2 regions of the Enterobacter kobei genome follow, and region 1 is predicted to be linked to the other one. Evidence: predicted binding sites of a transcription regulator. Region 1 holds the regulator's gene; the other holds the start of a gene.
What was found. Region 1 encodes PhoB, which activates phosphate uptake and scavenging genes when phosphate is short. Its sites were predicted from a motif close to CTGTCATAAAACTGNCNNAT; they were not measured.

Region 1 (3,211 bases):
GTCAGCGCCTGGATTTTTCGCTGCATATCATGCAGGTAGTCATCCGTAGTGATTTCGATATCCAGCCAGACGGGGGGATTAAGCGCGGTGCCGCGCCACTGTTCAAGCTGAGCGGTGATGGCCTCCAGATCGCCTTTCAGCACCGCCAGCGGCTGGGTGACCGGCACCTCCAGCGTCTCGACGGCACTGAGTTTGCCCTCGCTGAAGCTCACCAGATGCACGGATTTGGCTTTGCCGGTTTCATCGAAACTGAGCGAAATAGGGGATCCGCAGTAGCGAATATGTTCGCAGCCGCCGATAACCTGGGCGCGGTGAATATGCCCGAGCGCAATGTAGTCCGCAGGCGGGAAGTTCTGCGCCGGAAAGGCGTCCAGCGTGCCGATATAGATGTCACGCACGGCGTCACTTTTACTGACCCCAACGGTGGTGAGATGCCCGGTCGCAATCACCGGTATCGGCTGTTCGCCACGCAGGTTGCAGGCATCCGCGTGCTGCTGGTGATAATAGTCGGTGATGGCCTGTAATAAATGTTGCTGCTTTTCCGTGCCCGACAGTCCCGCCTGACTTTGTACGATATCGCGCGGGCGTAAAAAGGGGATCGGGCACAGCACTGCCCCCGGCGTACCGTCGCGTTTTTTCAGGATCTGCGGGGCATGCCCGGCGCTGGCGACGACGGTAGTATTGAGAAACGCCAGAATGTCGCGGGATTCATTGAGCGTTGCCACGGAGTCATGGTTACCGGCGACTATCACCAGATGACAGCCGGTCTGCTGCAAGTTCACCACGAAGCGGTTATACAGCTCGCGCGCATAGCTGGGGGGCGACCCCGTATCAAAGATGTCACCCGCGACAATAATCGCATCGACCTCGTGGGCCTGCGCCGTCTCCAGCAGCCAGTTCAGGAACGCTTCATGTTCAGCCGCACGGCTTTTGCTGTAAAAATTTTGACCGAGATGCCAGTCCGAGGTGTGAAGTATGCGCATAGCGGTTCCGTGGCAAAAATGAGAAAGCAGGATTATAAACGTTCAGAGAAGGGAAAATAACCGCTGTAATAAAACAACGGTTTGCCCGCTACCGTGGTAATGTTTTTCATAAATCTGTCATAAATCTGACGCATAATGGCGCCGAATTACAAACGTGTAACTTAATAAGATAAGACAGGGCAAAGTATGGCGAGACGTATTCTGGTCGTAGAAGATGAAGCTCCAATTCGTGAAATGGTGTGCTTCGTGCTCGAGCAAAATGGCTTCCAGCCGGTTGAAGCGGAAGATTATGACAGCGCAGTGAACCAGCTGAATGAACCCTGGCCCGATCTGATTCTGCTGGACTGGATGTTGCCTGGCGGCTCCGGACTGCAGTTTATCAAACACCTGAAGCGTGAGGCACTCACCCGCGACATCCCGGTTGTGATGCTCACGGCGCGCGGAGAGGAAGAGGATCGCGTGCGCGGATTAGAAACCGGCGCGGACGATTACATCACTAAACCGTTCTCCCCAAAAGAGCTGGTCGCCCGCATTAAAGCCGTGATGCGCCGTATTTCACCGATGGCGGTGGAAGAGGTGATAGAGATGCAGGGACTCAGCCTTGACCCTACCTCGCACCGCGTGATGACCGGCGAAAACCCCCTCGATATGGGCCCTACCGAATTTAAACTCCTGCACTTCTTTATGACTCACCCGGAACGCGTATACAGCCGCGAGCAGTTGCTGAATAACGTCTGGGGAACTAACGTGTATGTCGAAGACCGGACGGTTGACGTACATATTCGCCGCCTGCGAAAAGCGCTGGAACTGAGCGGCCACGATCGCATGGTACAGACGGTCCGCGGCACGGGTTATCGTTTTTCGACCCGTTTCTGAACAATGACAGGAGTGTGACGCGTGCTGGAACGTCTGTCATGGAAAAGGCTCGTCTTTGAACTGATCTTATGCTGTATTCCGGCCTTCCTTCTTGGGGCCTTTCTCGGACATCTGCCGTGGTTTCTGCTGGCGTCGGTCACCGGGCTGCTGATCTGGCATTTCTGGAACCTGCTGCGCCTCTCCTGGTGGCTGTGGGTTGACCGCAGTATGACCCCACCGCCGGGCAGCGGCAGCTGGGAGCCCCTGCTGTACGGCCTGCACCAGATGCAGATGCGTAATAAAAAGCGCCGTCGCGAGCTGGGAAGCCTGATTAAGCGTTTTCGCAGCGGGGCGGAGTCGTTGCCGGATGCGGTCATCCTGACCACTGAAGAAGGCACCATCTTCTGGTGTAACGGCCTGGCGCAACAGCTGCTGGGCCTTCGCTGGCCGGACGATAACGGTCAGAACATCCTTAACCTTTTACGCTATCCCGAATTCACGCTGTATCTGAAAAAGCGTGATTTTACCCGCCCGCACAATCTGAAGCTCAATAATGGTCGCCATCTGGAAATCCGCGTGATGCCTTACAGCGATAAGCAGTGGCTGATGGTGGCGCGCGATGTCACCCAAATGCACCAGCTTGAGGGCGCGCGCCGTAATTTCTTTGCGAACGTCAGCCACGAACTGCGTACTCCGTTGACCGTGCTTCAGGGTTATCTGGAGATGATGCAGGAGCAAACGCTGGAAGGTGCGCCGCGTGAAAAAGCGCTGCATACCATGCGCGAGCAAACGCATCGCATGGAAGGGCTGGTGAAGCAGCTGCTGACGCTCTCGAAGATTGAAGCGGCGCCTACGCTTGCGCTGAATGACACGATAGATGTGCCGATGATGCTGCGGGTTGTGGAGCGTGAAGCGCAGACGTTAAGCCACAAAAAGCATCACCTGACCTTCGAGGTCGACAGCACGCTAAAGGTGCTGGGCAGTGAGGATGAGCTTCGTAGCGCCATATCCAACCTGGTGTACAACGCGGTGAACCATACGCCGGAAGGGACGGATATTATGGTGCGCTGGAACCGTACCCCTACGGGCGCCGAGTTTAGCGTGGAAGATAACGGGCCGGGGATCGCACCGGAGCATATCCCGCGTCTGACCGAACGCTTCTACCGCGTGGATAAAGCGCGGTCGCGGCAAACAGGGGGGAGCGGCCTGGGGCTGGCGATTGTGAAGCACGCGGTAAATCACCACGAAAGCCGACTTGATATTCAGAGTACGCTGGGGAAAGGAACCCGCTTCAGTTTCGTTATTCCGGAACGATTAATTGCCAAAAAGACCGCCTGAGGGCAGGTGTGTCATTTTCCCTTTCCACGGGTCAG
Region 2 (3,211 bases), 1.8 Mb from region 1:
GGCCAGGGCGTTAGCAGCAGCCCGGTCTCCACCTCCGAACGTCCTATCACGCTTTGCAGAAAGAAGGGCAGAGAAACCAGCGCCAGCATCTGAGCGCAGAACGAGCAAATGGACGTACAGATGGAGAGCGAAAAGAGGGGGATACGCAGCAGATCTACCGGCAGCAAAGGAACGGGCAGGGCGAGCTGACGGCGAACAAAGAAGAATCCTGTTACCAGCAGGGCGATAAGCTCGATGCCGGTAAGCGCCATGGATTGCCCCTGAGCAAAGCCGCTCAGGGCTGTAATCAGCAGACCAAAGGTCAGTGCATTCATCACTGCGCTGGGGACGTCAAAACGCGGCATGGTACTTTTGGGGCCGTTAGCAGGAAGAAAACGCAGGGCAAAGAAGATAGCCACGATACCCAGCGGCACGTTTATGGCAAAGAGCCATTGCCATGAGGCGACAGAAAGTATGGCTGCTGCAATTGTTGGTCCGGCGGCGGAGGAAACCGCGACTATAAACGAGTTTATTCCCATCCCGCGTCCAAGGTGGCGTTGCGGATAGATCAAGCGGATCAATGCCGTATTTACACTCATCAGCGCCGCACCTCCAAAGCCCTGCGCTATGCGCGCCAGCGTCAGCGTGTGCAATGAGTCAGACAGGGCGCATAACAGCGAGGTAAAGGTGAACACCACCAGGCCGCACTGATAGACCCGACGGTGGCCGAACATGTCGCCGAGGAAAGAGAAGGAGAGCAGGGAAATCACAATCGCAATCTGATAGGCGTTAACAATCCATATCGAGCTGGCCGGGGATGCCTGCAGGTCGCTGGCGATAGTGGGCAGGGCAACGTTCGCAATCGCGCCATCAAGGACGGCCATTGAGATCCCAATAATAATCGTAGCAATGGCGCCGTACCGCAGGGGCAAAGGCAGACCATCGGAAAGGTTCTTTTCCATCGGGGATAAAAAGCTCAGGGTGAAATTATTCTCAGGGTAACGATTTTAGCACTGTTAACGCCGTTATATGTCGCAGATTTGTAACGAAACAAACGCGCATTGATTGCAGGTAACATCACAGGAATTTATAATAAAAACCGGTTCTGATTTTTATAAAACACTCTCTATGAGGTGGTAAATGGCAATTGCGGATTTGGATAAACAGCCAGATTCTGTTTCTTCCGTGCTGAAGGTGTTTGGCATCTTACAGGCGCTCGGAGAAGAGCGTGAAATTGGTATTACAGAGTTGTCGCAGCGTGTGATGATGTCGAAAAGCACCGTTTACCGCTTTTTGCAAACCATGAAGTCACTGGGTTATGTAGCGCAGGAAGGAGAGTCTGAAAAATACTCTCTGACGCTAAAGCTGTTCGAACTGGGTGCCCGGGCGCTGCAAAACGTTGATTTGATCCGCAGCGCGGACATTCAGATGCGTGAGATCTCCCGTCTGACCAAAGAGACCATCCACCTGGGTGCACTGGATGAAGACAGCATTGTTTACATCCATAAAATCGACTCCATGTACAACCTGCGTATGTATTCGCGCATTGGCCGCCGCAACCCGCTTTATAGCACGGCAATTGGCAAGGTTCTGCTGGCGTGGCGCGATCGCGAAGAGGTGAAGCAGATCCTTGATGGTGTGGAATATAAACGCAGTACGGAACGAACCATTACCAATACTGATGAACTGTTAACGGTACTCGACAAGGTGCGTGAACAAGGATACGGCGAAGATAACGAAGAGCAGGAAGAAGGGCTGCGCTGCATCGGCGTTCCGGTGTTTGACCGTTTTGGCGTGGTGATCGCGGGTTTAAGTATCTCTTTCCCAACCCTGCGCTTCTCAGAAGAGCGTCTGCACGAGTATGTGGCTATTCTGCACACTGCCGCGCGTAAGATTTCCGAGCAGATGGGCTATCACGACTATCCCTTTTAACGCGTTTTAGCATAAAAAAACGCCGCATCTTCTGCGGCGTTTTTCGTCAGTGGTTAACCAGGCCAGTTAGCCATTATCAACCACTACGGACATCTTTCTCAGTACCGGGCAGTTGGTTAAACCAATGATGCCGCTATCAGAATGGAGATACTGCGCCGTGCTTACGCCTTGTGCTGTTACGTACTTACACTGAATACCTAAGCCTGCTGCATTTTCGGTGCTTCCCACAAGCACACCGTAGCCGGTTAACAAAAGTCCAATCCAGAGTATCGCCAGTACTATAATCGTTCGAATGATTACGCGCATTGTTACCTCTTTTATCGTTGTTATCATGAGGCTAGCCTAAACGGTTTACGTAATGAAACAAGTGCAGGATTCTGAAAAAGACCTGATGTTGGTACAGTTAGTCCTTGTTTAAGGTCACCGTGATAACCTGGTTGTATCAGGTCTTTAGACGGAGTGTGGAGTGAAAAAAATACGCTGGGTGATTCTGATTGTCGTACTGATAGCGTGCGTGGTGTTATGGACGCAGACGATCAATGTGATGTGCGATCAGGATGTACAGTTTTTTAGCGGCGTTTGCGCAATCAATAAGTTTATCCCGTGGTAGCACGCATTTTTTCTTAAGGTGATTTCCTTCCTTCGCACCAGTGGTAAAATAGGCGTTTTTATTGAGGTGGTGAAATGGGTGAGTTACTGAACTCAGGGTTGCTGAATGTAGCATCCCTGATGATCTCTTTGGTTGTTCTGCTGGTGGGTCTGGTCATGTGTTTTTTCGTGAACCGTGCCAGTTCCCGTACAAACGAGCAGATTGAACTGCTGGAAGCGCTGCTCGATCAGCAAAAGCGTCAGAATGCGCTGCTGCGTCGTCTGTGCGAGGCTAACGAACTGGAAGGGAAAGACGAGTCAAAAGAGGCTGTCGCTGAAAACAACCAGGATCAGGACGATTTTATCCGTCTGGTGGCTGAGCGCTGATTGCCGTGTCCCGGGAGGGACTGTGGTCTGGTTCAGTCCAGGTGTAATCCCTCCCTGAAAACGCGTTAAGTGGCAAGGCAGATAATTTAGCACCAGTTAATAGTACTTTCAGGATACTGAAAACTGGCGATTATTTATCCTTATAAACGAAGCGATGAATTGTTGCATATATTCTGTATGTATCTACGCTCAAAAATGTTTTATTTTTATCGAAACGTTTTGCTTGCCTTGTTTTGATGCAGCGTCATAAAAATTTCATTATTTTGGTGCATAACCCTCCTTATTACCTGCTGCATTTTAATACAGTTCGGTGCGGATTATTAAC

Region 2: kdgR (DNA-binding transcriptional regulator KdgR) is a predicted target of PhoB. The motif match lies at 1,009-1,028, and genes of this name have one in related genera.

What each region holds. Positions count from the first base shown of each region.
Region 1 is NZ_CP017181.1:1,002,509-1,005,719, forward strand. It holds gene sbcD (exonuclease subunit SbcD) at 1-983, opposite strand, end outside; gene phoB (phosphate response regulator transcription factor PhoB) at 1,170-1,859, shown strand; gene phoR (phosphate regulon sensor histidine kinase PhoR) at 1,881-3,176, shown strand.
Region 2 is NZ_CP017181.1:2,809,667-2,812,877, reverse strand. It holds gene BFV64_RS13580 (MFS transporter) at 1-941, opposite strand, end outside; gene kdgR (DNA-binding transcriptional regulator KdgR) at 1,120-1,911, shown strand; gene BFV64_RS13570 (YobH family protein) at 1,978-2,217, opposite strand; gene mgrB (PhoP/PhoQ regulatory lipoprotein MgrB) at 2,378-2,521, shown strand; gene BFV64_RS13560 (YebO family protein) at 2,596-2,886, shown strand.